Regions from separate parts of the Geobacillus lituanicus genome, predicted to be linked through region 4. Evidence: riboswitches for the same ligand, from Rfam matches in the RefSeq annotation. Region 4 holds a riboswitch; each other region holds the start of a gene.
What was found. Region 4 has a riboswitch for S-adenosylmethionine ahead of ACR1UW_RS05900 (methionine biosynthesis PLP-dependent protein). Riboswitches for the same ligand answer to the same signal wherever they lie in the genome.
Positions count from the first base shown of each region.

Region 1: it holds a riboswitch for S-adenosylmethionine, as region 4 does, so the genes downstream of both, ACR1UW_RS15985 (methionine ABC transporter ATP-binding protein) here and ACR1UW_RS05900 (methionine biosynthesis PLP-dependent protein) in region 4, are expected to answer to the same signal.
Region 2: it holds a riboswitch for S-adenosylmethionine, as region 4 does, so the genes downstream of both, ACR1UW_RS08265 (hypothetical protein) here and ACR1UW_RS05900 (methionine biosynthesis PLP-dependent protein) in region 4, are expected to answer to the same signal.
Region 3: it holds a riboswitch for S-adenosylmethionine, as region 4 does, so the genes downstream of both, ACR1UW_RS04045 (phosphoadenylyl-sulfate reductase) here and ACR1UW_RS05900 (methionine biosynthesis PLP-dependent protein) in region 4, are expected to answer to the same signal.

Region 1 is NZ_CP194773.1:3,116,139-3,119,654, forward strand. Features, by position in the region: gene ACR1UW_RS15980 (methionine ABC transporter permease) at 1-331, opposite strand, end outside; gene ACR1UW_RS15985 (methionine ABC transporter ATP-binding protein) at 321-1,349, opposite strand; SAM riboswitch class I at 1,442-1,551, opposite strand; gene ACR1UW_RS15990 (sterol-binding protein) at 1,625-1,969, opposite strand; gene ACR1UW_RS15995 (thioredoxin family protein) at 2,123-2,437, opposite strand; gene ACR1UW_RS16000 (toprim domain-containing protein) at 2,434-2,793, opposite strand; gene ACR1UW_RS16005 (YusG family protein) at 2,870-3,106, opposite strand; gene gcvH (glycine cleavage system protein GcvH) at 3,181-3,516, opposite strand, start outside.
Region 2 is NZ_CP194773.1:1,634,797-1,638,312, reverse strand. Features, by position in the region: gene ACR1UW_RS08280 (PaaI family thioesterase) at 1-85, shown strand, start outside; gene ACR1UW_RS08275 (PaaI family thioesterase) at 345-827, opposite strand; gene ACR1UW_RS08270 (VOC family protein) at 1,008-1,391, opposite strand; gene ACR1UW_RS08265 (hypothetical protein) at 1,407-1,730, opposite strand; SAM riboswitch class I at 1,814-1,918, opposite strand; gene opp4A (oligopeptide ABC transporter substrate-binding protein) at 1,969-3,516, opposite strand, start outside.
Region 3 is NZ_CP194773.1:815,815-819,330, forward strand. Features, by position in the region: gene sat (sulfate adenylyltransferase) at 1-200, opposite strand, end outside; gene cysP (sulfate permease) at 232-1,305, opposite strand; gene ACR1UW_RS04045 (phosphoadenylyl-sulfate reductase) at 1,321-2,028, opposite strand; SAM riboswitch class I at 2,325-2,431, opposite strand; gene ACR1UW_RS04050 (DUF1128 domain-containing protein) at 2,568-2,792, opposite strand; gene ACR1UW_RS04055 (low molecular weight protein-tyrosine-phosphatase) at 2,996-3,484, shown strand.
Region 4 is NZ_CP194773.1:1,162,163-1,165,678, forward strand. Features, by position in the region: gene ACR1UW_RS05895 (GTNG_0744 family esterase) at 1-554, opposite strand, end outside; SAM riboswitch class I at 973-1,083, shown strand; gene ACR1UW_RS05900 (methionine biosynthesis PLP-dependent protein) at 1,283-2,386, shown strand; gene metC (cystathionine beta-lyase) at 2,390-3,516, shown strand, end outside.

The sequences.
Region 1 (3,516 bases), 1.3 Mb from region 4:
GGGCGTAAAACGGCGCGGCCCCAATGACCAAAGCCGGCAGCGCCGCATTGGCGCCAAGCATCGTCCCAACAAGCCAGGTGGTAAACGGAATGAGCAAAATGATCAAAATAATAAACGGAATCGAGCGGAAAATGTTCACAAACGCCGCAATCACTGTATTGACAAACCGGTTTTCCCATAGGTTGCCCTTCGCTGTCAAAAATAGAAGCAAGCCAAGAACGATTCCGAGGACGAAAGTGGCCGCCACCGCCACTCCCGTCATATACAGCGTCTCGACCGTCGCCGCCCACATTGTCTCCCATTGGACGTTCGGCAGGAGGTTAGCGAGCATCGTGAATCACCTCCACCGCCACCTGCTGGCTTTGAATGTAGTCAAGCGCCCGGGCAATTTCATCCGCCGCCCCATCGATGTGCACAAACAGCACCCCATAAGCGCCTTGATGGGTTTGCGAAATTTTCCCTTGCAAAATATTCATATCGACGGCAAATTGCCGCACGACCTGGCTGATGAGCGGCTGGCCGGCCGCCGCGCCGACAAACGTCAGCTGCGCGATCAGCCCGCTCGGATATTGGCCAAACAAATGGGAAATCGCCTCTTCCGTCTCTTCCGGCTCGACGAGCTGCTTGACGAACCGCTTCGTGATCGGCTGCTGCGGGTTGCGGAACACGTGCAGCACGTCGCCCTGCTCAACGATTTTGCCGTTTTCCATCACGGCGACGCGGTCGCAAATTTTGCGGATGACGTGCATCTCATGGGTGATGAGCACGATCGTCAGCCCGAGCCGCTTGTTGATGTCGACAAGCAGGTCCAAAATCGCATCGGTCGTCTGCGGGTCGAGCGCCGATGTCGCCTCGTCGCAAAGCAGCACTTTCGGGTTGTTGGCGAGCGCCCGGGCAATGCCGACACGCTGCTTTTGCCCGCCGCTCAACTGCGACGGATACGCCTCTTCCCGCCCCGTGAGCCCGACGAGCTCGATCAATTCATCGACCCGTTTTTGCCGCTCCGCTTTCGGAACACCCGCAATCTCGAGCGGAAACGCAATGTTTTCCCGCACTGTGCGCGACCAAAGCAAGTTGAAATGTTGGAAAATCATCCCGATCTCTTGACGCGCCTTGCGCAGCTCCCGCCCTTTGATGCGCCCCATGTCGCGGCCGGCGACGATCACCTTGCCGCCCGTCGGCTTCTCGAGCCCATTGAGCAAGCGGATGAGCGTACTTTTCCCCGCGCCGCTGTAGCCGATAATGCCGAAAATTTCCCCTTCGCGAATCTCAAGCGACACATTGTCGACGGCCGTGACCGAGCCGTTAGCCGCTTGATAGATTTTTGTCACATGTTCGAGTGTAATCATCGTTTCACCTTCCTTCCTCCCCAAGGCGGCGGAGCGCAAAAAGAAAACCTTTCTGCCCGCAGAGAACAGAAAGGTATGATGCACCATTCCGTCTCTTATCTCTCAAAGCAGGCCGCTTTGTGTGAATTGGCACCTTTTCAGCGCAGGCGCTGACGGTTGCCGGGCTTCATTGGGCACATCCCTCCACCTCTCTTGATAAGAGCGCAACAATCGCCTATTCGATTGATTACAGCTGTGATTGTATCACCTTGTGTCGAACATTGTCAATAAAAATTTCACCCAACATGCCGATACGGCTTGGCCAAATGGAGGAGCGACTCAAGCAGCAACAGATGGCGAAAGCTTCCCGATACATGCACTTCGCGCAGCCGGACGAGCTGCTGCAGCTTCAGCTCGCCGCCTAAAAGCGAGCAGAGCGCTTTTTTGGAGCCGCGCACCGTCAAGACGTTCCGTTCATCGGGTTCCCTTCCGGCGGCCGGCTCCTTGCCGAGCGCCACCATGGCGGTCTCTTCCTCGCTTTCAAAGCGGACATACAGCTGCTCATCCGGCAAAATCGGCAACAAATGGCGCAACGTTTGCATCCGTTCCATAAACTGCCCTACCAACTCGCGCATTTCCATTGAGCATCCTCCCCCCATCTCCTTTGTCCTTTTATTTCCATGCCGAGGGGGGAGAATCCTTTACAAAAATCTCGACAGCCGCCGTGGCGAACCAACGCCGTTTTTGTCATTTCCCAAGAAATGTGTCAAACGGCGTCAAAAAACGGCGGATCGTCAGCGCGGCAAACGGGCGCGGATCGCTTCGTACAAATAAGGGACCGAATGGAACGCATACCATTTGCCGATGATCTCTCCGCCGGCGAAAAGAAGCAGGCACGGAACGCTTTCAATTTTCCACGCCGCCGCCTGCTCGGGGATGTAGTTGATGTCCGTTTCGCAAAACGGTATGTCCGGAAACAATTGTTCTAGGACAACAAGCATGCGCCTCGCCAACTGGCACGTGCCGCACAGCGGGGTATACAGCGAAAGAGCCAGAAGCGGCTCCCCTTCCACCATTCGCTTAATATCGTTTCGACCGATTGTGTTCACTCGCCTCTTCCTCTCATGAACGATTCGATACGGACGTCAAAATGGGCGCGCAGCAGCACATGCGCCAAATGCCAGATCGGAGCGGCCGCCACTTCGCGATACGCCCGGTCAATGTAAATATGCCCCGCTTCCGGAAACGCGCGGCGGAACTGCCGGCGCAATTTTTCCCCCGCCTCGTCGGCATCGGCGAGCACGTACACATCCCGCCCTTCGAGTTCATCGGCCAGCTCCTCGAGGCGCGCATCGCTGATCGTGCCGTTCGTGCAAATGATGACAACCGGCTCGTTCAGCACGGCCGCCACTTTTTCCTTATCTGACCGCCCTTCCACAATAATCACTTTTTCCGCTTGTCGCATGTCCGACCCACCTAACGTGAATGAGGATACAATATTGTATGGCAACAGAAAAGCAACGGCCATCCGCCGTTGCTTCCTAACACCAGCCCGCCTCCCCGTCGCAGTCGACATATTTTTGATCCGGTTCAACGGTAGCGGTGACCTGCTTGTAAATTCTTCCATTTTGTTCGCTATACCCGTTTTTCCACGCGACGGCCGCCGGAAGCGGAAGGCGGCCGATGAGCTCGCCTTCCTCGTACAGCTCGATCGTGCGGCCGTTCCATTTGCCGGTGACCCGGTCCGTGACATCCAGTTGCTTCGTTTGCAGCACCATTGCGAGCACCCCTTTTTTCATCAAATTCCGGTATGTATAGGGTGCCCGGCTCGAAGCGAACTTTGCAGGAACGTTTATCCTTCGTTGATCATCGCTTCGTATTGTTCGGCCGTCAACAAGTTGTCCACTTCGCTCAAGTCTTTCGGCTCGATGACGATCATCCATGCTTTTTCATACGGCGATTCGTTCACATATTCCGGATTGTCGTTCAACGCTTCGTTCACTTCGACGACCGTGCCGCTGATCGGCGCATACAATTCCGAGACGGTTTTCACCGACTCAACGCTGCCGAACGGCTCGTTCGCCGTCAGTTCCGCGCCGACTTCCGGCAGCTCGACGAAGACGATGTCGCCCAGCTCCGATTGGGCGAAATCGGTGATGCCGATGCGCACTTTGTCCCCTTCGACGCG
Region 2 (3,516 bases), 470 kb from region 4:
CGCCTACGTGACTGCCGTCGTCCGGCAAAACGGCAAAGAAGTGGCGAGCGCGACCTCCTCGGTGCTGATTATGGATAAACCGTAAAAAGCGCTTTCGTTTATGGAAGGGAAGTGAAACGCTGGCGCCGAGGCAGACGCCAAACCGGTCCAACTGAATCGGGCTGTTGGCAGCAGTCATGCCTAGAAGCGTTCGATCGGCAACCTGTTTCGCCCCGCCATCCAAGGATGAACATGTCACTTGTGAAGATGTCCGCTTTTTCCCAAGCGGGATCGAGCGCAACGAGCGAAGCGCCGGAGAAAGCGCTGTCAAAAACAGCCGCCCTCCGGCGCTTTTCGTTTGCTTGTCATCCCTGGACAAACGTTTTCGGCATGACGACCGCGACGACTTGACCGCGGGCGCACAGTTCGCCGTTGGCGAACACTTCGGTGTCCACTTTCCATTTTTTCGGATGAATCTCCGTCACAGTGCCGACGGCGACAAGCGGCACGCCATGCGGCGTCGGCTTGACGAAATCGACGTGAAGCGACGCAGTGACAAAGCGCGGCGGCGTTTCCCCGCTCCCTGGTTCATGGCCGTTTTTCCGATGCAAGGCAAGCGCCGCTGAACCGGTGCCGTGGCAATCAATGAGCGAGGCGATCAGCCCGCCGTACACAAACCCTGGAATCGCCGTATGTTCCGGACGCGGCGTATACACCGTCACCGTTTTGTCGCCCCGCCACCCGGTGCGGAAATGGTGGCCTTGTTCATTCAGACGCCCGCAGCCGTAGCACCAGGCGAATTCATCAGGGTAGTCGTCTTGAATCGCGTGCACGATCATTTCTTCCACGTCATCCTCCCCCTCTCTTTTTCTAGTATACCATTGAATCGAGAAGACGACGACTCCTACATGGACGGTTGTTGTCTAGCGGCAGGCAAGGCCATACGAAGAAAAATAGAACGAAGCGCCAATCGCCAGACGGCAAATTCATAGGCGGCCCAAACAGCTGGCCGCCTAGCGTGACGCCATTTATCGAGCAGGCTCGTAAAACTCGATCCATTCGCCGTCGGGCCCGAGGAAGAACAAATATTTTGCCCCGTTCGGAAGTGTCGTTATTTCTTCCCACACAAGCGGCACACCCAGCGACTGAAGCCGTTCTTTTTCCTGCTCGATGCCTTCGACCGTAAACGCCACGTGGTGCACTTTTCCTTCCGTCGGCAAATCCGGATTGTATCCTTCGATCAGCTCGACAATGATCGAGCCGTCAATCCCTAAAAACGCCAATTTCATCGTGCCGTTCGTATGAATCATTTCGCCGAGCAGCTCCAAGCCGACGACGTTTTGATAAAACGCTTTCGATGCCTCGATGTCTTTCACTTGAATACCGACATGCTCAAATTTTTTGACTGCCATTCGTCCTCTTCCTTTCTATGACTCCATTAACCATACTGCTTGTAAATACGGCGTCATCTGCATCGGGAAAATCCCTTTTTTCCCAAGCTCTGTCCATATGTAGCGGTCAAGGGCGTACGGTCCGTCCGCCTTCCATTCGTCCGCCTCACTGTTGGTCAACAACAACGAAAAGGCTGTTCCTTGCGCTTCCCCATACAAATGAACGTATCCGTCCCCACGGTCGACATGCACCGCCGCCTTAGAGTCAAACCGGATGAGCTCCGCCTGCACACAGCGCATGACACAAACGGCGAACGCTGCGGCAGGGAGATGAGCGGCCATGCAAGCTCGGATCGACATGTCCCTCTTCACTATTCCCCCTTCACCCCCTATCGACAAAAACCCCCTTCGCCTCGGAATGATGCGAAAGGGGTCATGAGCCGTTCTTATCATCCAAAGCGAAACCGCTTTGCGGGTGTTAGCACCTTGCCTGCGGCAGGTTGCTGTGGGGTCATCAAGCCCGTTCTCTCGCCCACTCTTGATAAGACGTATGCAATTTATCTTCTATCTTATCGTACATCATCAAAGGCAACAATCGTCATTGTTCGACTTCCGGTTGCTCGGACGTGACGCCGACATCTTTCCACGTCAGCTTCGAGCTCGGATCGACCGTGAAGTTGGCGACACGGTTGTTGACCGCATAGATGGCGGAACGATACAACGTTGGGATGACCGGCACTTCTTCGTTCATTAGCTTTTGCCACTCGCTGTAAATTTTCCGTCGATATTCTTTGTCAAACGCCTGTTCGGAATGGCCTTTTTCCAACAGTTCATCGTTTTTCTCATTCACCCAACGCGAGTAGTTGAACATGACGTTGCGGCCGTACAATCCGTACGGGTCGACGTCCGTTCCAGTTCTCCAAGCGGCGGCGTAGACATCCACTTTCGGATCGTCTTTTTCGACCATATCGTAGAAGGAGTTGAACTCCGCCAAGCGTCCGTCTACAAGCTGAACATCGAGGCCCACATCTCTCCAGCATTGCATATAAAATTTGGCCAGCGGTTCAGCGATGTCCCCACCGCTCATCGCCAAGAAGTTGATCTTGAATTTTTTGCCGTTTGGATCTTCGCGGAGGCCATCGCCATCCACATCTTTATATCCCGCTTCATCCAGCAATTGTTTCGCTTTTTCCGGATTGTACGTATACCCTTTGATGGAACTGTCATGATAGCCCGGGAACGACGGCGGGATCAGCGTGGTCGCCGGGAAGCGCAAACCATGATACAGGCGGTCGGCCACCTCTTGGTTGTTGATGGCGTACGCCATGGCTTGGCGCAGTTTTTTGTTTTGGAATTTCGGATTGTCCATTACGTTTTCCTGCTTTTTCGCATCCCAATGGCCGAGTTTAAAGCCGATATAGTTGTACGCCAAATCCACTTTACCGATAAACTGAATGTTTTTCGTCCCTTTCGCGTTCAAATATTGGTCAGTCGGGAACTCAGCGACGTCAATTTCGCCTTTTTTCAGCGCTTGCAGGACGACTTGCGGGCTGACGACTTTCAAAATGACGCCTTCCAAGTTCGGTTTGCCAGCCCAGTAGTCATCATTGCGAACAAACTCTACCGACTCGCCCGGAACGATTTTCTTCACTTTAAACGGACCGAACCCGATCGGGTTTTTCCGGATTTTATCCGATTTCGCCAAGTCTTTGATCGGAATGTCTTTCAAGTAATGCTTCGGCAGCGGATACGCCCAAATGCCAGTCAACACCGACGGATTGGCCTGTTTCCATGTGATCGTCAACGTCTTTTTGTCGATGACTTTAATGCCGGAAATTTTATCCGCTTTGCCGCTGTGATATTCTTCCATCCCGACGATCCCTTGGATGAGCGCATCGCCATAGCGGACGCCGGTGTAATCTTTATGGCCGATGACCAAATACGCATACTCCAAGTCTTCAGCGGTCACCGGCTGGCCGTCATGCCAATTCACATTGTCTTTAATACGGATTGTCATCGTCTTTTTATCATCCGACAACTCATACGTGGCAGCCCCATCATTTGTAATTTCATAGTCACCGTTCGTCCGGAAAAGCGACTCGTCAAAAAATTGCAAAATCTCTGCGTCGGGCGCTCCGGTGTAGAA
Region 3 (3,516 bases), 350 kb from region 4:
AGGCGCATCGTTTCTACGACCGCATCGTAATCGGCTTTCGTTAAAAACCCGGTGAGCGGGCTGTAGGCGCCTGTGCCGATCAGCTCAAGGTCGCTTAGTTCGGCTTTGGACAGCTCGATCGTTTTCGTTGCTTCATCGATTGGGTAATCCGGATTCCAACGGTTGATCAATGTGCCGCCATGCGGAATGCTCAAACTCATGTTCATAACCTCCTAGATTGATAGATGTTCATTAAATGCCGCCGCCATGTTCATGAAGCGAACGCTCTTCTTCGGCGACTGTTTTTTTTAAGCTGATGACGCCAAGCGTCGCCAGGCAGACGCTGAAGATGGCAATCACCGTGTAAACATCGCTGTCAAGCAACAGTTTCACAAGGCTGTACGAAATGACAAGGGAAAATATTGGCGAAACAAACCACACTTTCAACAGTTGCACGACAATCCGCTTTTGCCAAATCGACATCCCGCTTTTCGCCGTGCCGATGCCGATGATCGCCGATGTCGTAATCTGCGTAAGCGGAACAGGCAAACCAAACAGCGACGAAATGATGACGAGCACGGCTCCCGTGCCGGAAATGGCGCTTCCTTCAAACGGGGAGAAGTTTGTAATTTTCTTTCCGTTTGTTTCTAACACGCGATGCCCAAGCAACAGGGCGCCGGCAGCGACAAACAAGCCGCCGAAGATAGTTGCCGGCCCGACCGCCATCAGCCCGGCGCCGACGAGCGGCCCGACGGCATTGGCCACATTGTTCATGCCGGCGGAAAACGCCTCGAGAAAGCCGGTGACAACGAGCAAGGCCATGAATGTTTTTTGCCAGCGCCCTTGTTCAAGCTGCGGATATTTTCGCTTGAGCGCCAAAAACCATTTGCCGACAGCCAGCGTAAACGAAAAGGCGACGATCGGGATCACGATCCATACCGACACGATAAACAGCAGCTTATGAAAGTACACCGCCTGATAGGCGATGCCAACGCCGACGACTGATCCGACGGTGATCTCGCTCGTCGAGAGCGGAATGCCCATGATGTTCGCCGCAAAAAGTGAAATGGCCGCCGCCGTTAAAATGATGACGACGATTTTGACGGTGAGGATCGAAGACGGAATAATGCCCGACCCGATCGTTTTCACTACTTCTCCGCCGCCGAGGCTGCCGAGAAACACGCCGATGCCGCAAAGAAGGAGGGCCATCGACTTTTTCGGAATGGCGCCCGACCCGTACGCGACGCCCATCGAGGCGGCCGCGCCGCTCGCCCCGATGTTCATGGCGAAGAAAAAGGACACAATAAAGGCAATGGCAAGGAGCATATCGTTGTTCTCCCCTTATGTGAGATGGAGCCCGCACTCCGTTTTCCCCTGGCCGGCCCAGCGCCCGGAGCGCAAATCGTTCGGATCCGATGCCGGCGCTGTGCAAGGGGCGCAGCCGATGCTCGGGTAGCCCCGGTCATGGAGCACGTTGTACGGAAGACCGTGTTTATATACGTAATTCCAAACGTCTTTCCACGTCCAATGAATGAGCGGGCACACTTTAATGGAGCGGAATTTGTCGTCTTTATTGATGTACTCGACATGGCGCCGCGTCGGCGACTGTTCGCGGCGCAAGCCGGAAATCCAGGCGGTGACGCCGGTCAAGACTTCCCGCAGCGGAATGACTTTGCGCAACTCACAGCATTTGTTCGGATCGCGTTTCCATAGTTCATCGCCGAACTGTGCAGCCTGCTCCTCCAGCGTCAAGTGCGGCTGTTTCATCACGATGCGGAGCGACGGGTATTTTTCCTGTACGTTCGCGATCGTGTCGTACGTCTCTTGGAAATGCAGCCCTGTATCCAAAAAGACGATTTCCGCATCCGGCTTGACTTGGGAAATCAAATCAATGAGCACAATCCCTTCAATGCCGAAACTGCACGCATAGACAATGTCATCGCCGTATTCGCGGTACGCCCAAGCGAGGACAGCCAGCGCCCCTTTTGTTTCATCGTCGGACGGAAAAGACGGTTTTTCGGCCGTTTCCCATTGGTCATATGTGAGCATCGTTTCCCCCTCCTTAAAATCAAAGAAAATCAACGTAATTAGTCGGATATTCATCCGGCAACGGGCAGCCTAGCGATAAAAACGCCCCTTCCATTTCGGAAAGAGCGGAAGAACGAGGGACGCCTTATCTTCCACCTGAATCCGTGACAGAAGTGTATCAAAAATGCTGGGAAACCCAATCGTGTCGAGACTTCGACTCCATTTCGAATGTTCACCTATTAGGTGAAGAACCCCGAGTGCAATATTTTGTTGATTGATCCAGTTTTCTTGGCAGCTTTGAACGCGTCTTTATCACGGATTCAGGTTCCAAAATGGATCCCATTTTGCTGGAATTAGCACCTTGCCAAACGCGGCAGGTTGCCGGGGTTCATCGGGCCAGTCCCTCCCCCGCTCTTGATAAGCGTATGTAGTTGTATTTAATTGATTAAAATTTTAACACAATTGGCGCTAATGTCAATCCTAGTTTTTCGATAGGAATTATTTTTTTTATATACATAGGCAGCTTCGCGGCGCTTCCATTCGGTGACGGAAGGAGAGGATTACCGCTTGCGCAGGCTCCCGAGCTCCTCGACAATGGCTTGTATTTCGCTTGGACTGAACGTTTCACGCTTCATGACCATGTCGTAAATGTCTTTCAGTTCGTCATACCACGCCTCGGAAAAATGGGACGGCTTAATCGCATCAAAATTGAGCACTTTTAATTTTTTCTTCAGCTGTTCAACCATATATTCGACGTTTTCTGCCGACGGTTTCGATAAATCCATCGTTCCGCTCCTTTCGTGGCAGGTTATCATGTATTGTACCACACCGGCGGGGAAAAAGGGGAGAGGCAATATAGTCCGCGCCAGCGTTAGGTGGTAAAATATAGGTGCATGTGCACGAACTGCTAGAAAGCGGCTATCAAGCGCTTGGATGAAAAGGGAAAACTAATGCCAAGAAAACGGGATGGAAAGGAGTGGCTGCTTCGATGGTCAAAGTGTTGTTTGTTTGCCTCGGCAACATTTGCCGTTCGCCGATGGCGGAAGCGGTATTCCGTCATTTGGTGAACGAACGGGGGCTTGACGGACAGATTGTCGTTGATTCAGCGGGAACGGGCAGCTGGCATGTCGGGGAGCCGCCGCATGAGGGGACAAGGCGGATTTTGAGTGAAAACGACATTGACTATTCCGGCATCCGCGCCCGGCAAGTCGGGCGCCGCGACTTGGAGGAATTTGATTACATCATCGCCATGGACGCCGCCAATTTGAGCGATTTGCGCCGGCTCGCCGGGCCGAATTCGCCGGCGGTGATCGCCCGGCTGCTTGATTTTGTCCCGGATCGGGAAAAAGACGATGTGCCGGATCCGTATTATACCGGGAATTTTGCCGAAGTGTACCGCCTGATTCGCTCCGGCTGCGAGCATTTGCTTGACGCGATCGTCCGCGATCATCGGCTGGCCCCTAGGGAAAGAAAATAATGAAAAAACGGAAAAGGAGGGCGACCCGTGTT
Region 4 (3,516 bases):
GCCGTTTCTTCTGCGCCGACGGAATGGTAAAGGGAAAGAAGCGACGGGGCGCGGAACGCGCGGATGCGTTCGAGCACCGAGTCGTCAATGTAAGGAGACTGCATGGCGATTTTTCCAAATGTATGCGGATACAACAGACCGGCTAGAAGCGATACGGTTCCTCCCAGCGAATCGCCAATCAGCGCTCGTCCTTTGCCCATTTGATACGTCGGCAACTCGCGATCCAAAAACGGCGCGAGCTCATGGGCCAAAAAGCGGATATAGGCTTCGTTTTTTCGACCGGCTGGGTGGTATTTCTCGTAGCGGTCGCTGACGTTCCGGTACGGGATGCCGACAACGATCGTTCGGTCGATCGTTCCTTCGTCCATGAGTGTCTCGATCACGGTTTTGATTTTTCCGTACATAAAATAATCCTTGCCGTCTTGCGCGATTAATAAAGAATATTTATGCAACGGAGAAAAATTGCTTGGCAAGTAGACAAGCAACCCGATTTCTTCTTGCAGCTCCCTGCTGTAAAGCGTATAATCGCGCATCGTTCCTGATGCTGTCGCCATGATCATCCTCCATGAAAGCGCAAGTTCACTTGTTATTGTAACATATTTAGGCAAAAAGATGTTAACGAAGGGCTCGAATTTTTCGTGAACTTGCCGAACATTGGCGCCGGCAAAAAAAATGACTTGCAAAAATGGCCGGAATGCGTTACAATTTTCTAACATCTTTTTCCAAAAGAAGTATCCCACTTCTAAACGAAGTGAAAGTGGGAGATGAATTTCGGTTGGCGTTAGCCAACGAATATGATAGAATATGGTTAGAACGGACACCTTCGGAACGAAGGGAAGCGTAAAGGGTTCTTGTGTGTGGCTTACCGTTCGGCGAACACACACAAGTCGCTTGAAGCCCCCACCTCTAAGCGAAGTGTAGGTGGTGGGTAGTTCACTAAATTAACAATTAACAAAATTAAATACGCAGCGGTTCTTATCAAGAGAAGCGGAGGGAACTGGCCCAATGAAGCTTCAGCAACCAGCCGCCCGACGGCCAGGTGCTAAATCCAGCGAATTGAGCATTCAATTCGGCAGATAAGAAGAAGCATGACCATGTGCGTATGGAAAAGTCTTCTTCTTAGAAGACTTTTTTTATTTGCTCAAGCGGCTGTTCCCTCAACCGAGAGGCGTCGAGGATCAAGGCCCTCAGCCGCTGCTTGACCAACAGCGGCGCTTCGTTGGGCGTTAAGTGGTTGGTTGTTGATCCATGATGGAATTTTCAACAGAAGGAGAGAGATGAGATGGAGAAACTAGAGACGTTGTTAGCGCAAATTGGCAACCGGAGCGAAACGGTGACGGGGACGGTCAACCCGCCAGTTTATTTTTCCACCGCCTACCGCCATGCCGGCATCGGGGAGTCGACCGGGTTTGACTATATCCGCACCGGCAACCCGACGCGCAAAATCGTCGAAGAAGCGATCGCGAGACTGGAAGGCGGCGACCAAGGCTATGCGTTCAGCTCCGGCATGGCCGCCATTCAGACAGTGCTCGCCTTGTTTGAGAGCGGAGACGAGTTTCTCGTATCGGCCGACCTTTACGGCGGGACGTACCGCCTGTTTGAGCGCGGCTGGCGCAAGTATGGTCTTGGATTCCATTACGTCGATTTTGCTGATCTCGCTGCGGTGGAAGCGTGTATCACCGAAAAAACGAAAGCGATTTTCCTGGAAACACCGACGAACCCGCTTATGCATGAGACCGATATCCGCGCCGTCTCCGAATTCGCCAAGCGGCATGGGCTTTTGTTGATCGTTGACAACACGTTTTATACACCGGTGCTTCAACGCCCGATCGAACAAGGCGCCGATATTGTCATCCACAGCGCCACGAAATATTTAGGCGGCCATAACGACGTGTTGGCTGGCCTTGTCGTCGCCAAGGGCGAGGAGCTCTGTCAACGCCTGGCCGAGTATCAGAACGCCATCGGCGCGGTTTTGTCGCCGTTTGATTCGTGGCTGTTGATTCGCGGGATGAAAACGCTGGCGCTAAGGATGCGCCAGCATGAAGAAAACGCCAAGCGCATCAGCGCCTTTTTGCGCGAACATGAAGATGTTACAGACGTCTTATATCCAGGAAGAGGCGGGATGCTGTCGTTCCGGATTGCCGATGAAAAGTGGGTGAACGGGTTTTTAAAAAGCTTGCGCCTCATTACGTTCGCGGAAAGCCTGGGCGGAGTCGAAAGCTTTATTACGTACCCAGCGACGCAGACGCATGCGGACATTCCTGAGGAAATCCGCATCCAAAACGGTATTTGCAACCGGCTGCTCCGCTTCTCGGTCGGCATCGAACATGCGGATGATTTAATCGCCGACTTGGCGCAGGCATTGAAAAACATGAAAGAGGTGTAAGCGATGGAACGGGAATGGTCGTTTTCAACGAAACTGCTCCACAATGAATGGAAAGTCGATCGCCACACGGGAGCGGTGAGCGTGCCGATCCAGCACGCCTCCACGTTCCATCAGTTCGATTTCGATTCATTCGGCAAATACGACTACAGCCGCTCCGGCAACCCGACGCGCGAGGCGCTCGAGGAAACGATCGCGGCGTTAGAAGGCGGCGTGCGCGGATTCGCCTTCGCTTCTGGCATGGCGGCCATTTCGACGGCGTTTTTGCTCTTGTCCCGAGGCGACCACGTCCTCGTGACCGAAGACGTCTACGGCGGCACGTACCGGATGATTACGGAGGTGCTCGGCCGCTTTGGCATTGAATATACGTTTGTCGATATGACCGATTTAAACGCAGTAGCGGAAAACATCCGGCCGAACACGAAAGTCATTTATATGGAAACGCCGTCCAATCCATTGTTAAAAGTGACCGATATTCAAGGCGTCGTCAAGCTGGCGAAGGCGCATGGCTGTTTGACATTCTTGGATAATACGTTCATGACGCCGGCGTTGCAGCGGCCGCTTGACCTTGGCGTCGATATTGTCCTTCACAGCGCCACGAAATTTTTAGCCGGCCATAGCGACGTCGTCGCCGGATTGGCCGTGGTGAAAGATGAAGAGTTGGGAAAAGAGCTGTACAAACTGCAAAACGCGTTTGGCGCCATCCTTGGCGTCCAAGATGCGTGGCTTGTGCTGCGGGGATTAAAAACGCTCCACGTCCGGCTGAAGCAGTCGTCCGAATCCGCACTGGCCATCGCTGAGTATTTGGCGCGCCATCCGAAAGTGGAAGATGTGTATTATCCGGGGCTTTCGCACCACCCAGGCCATGACATCCAGCGCCATCAGGCGGCCGGGTTTGGCGCTGTGCTGTCGTTCCGTTTAGCCGATGAAGAATCGGCCCGGACGTTCGTGCAAAACGTCCGCCTGCCCGTGTTCGCCGTCAGCCTTGGGGCGGTCGAGTCAATTTTATCGCACCCGGCGAAAATGTCGCACGCCGCCATGCCGAAAGATGAGCGGCTTCGTCGCGGCATTACCGACGGCTTGTTGCGGCTGAGCGTCGGGCTTGAGGATGTCAACGATTTGATCGCCGATTT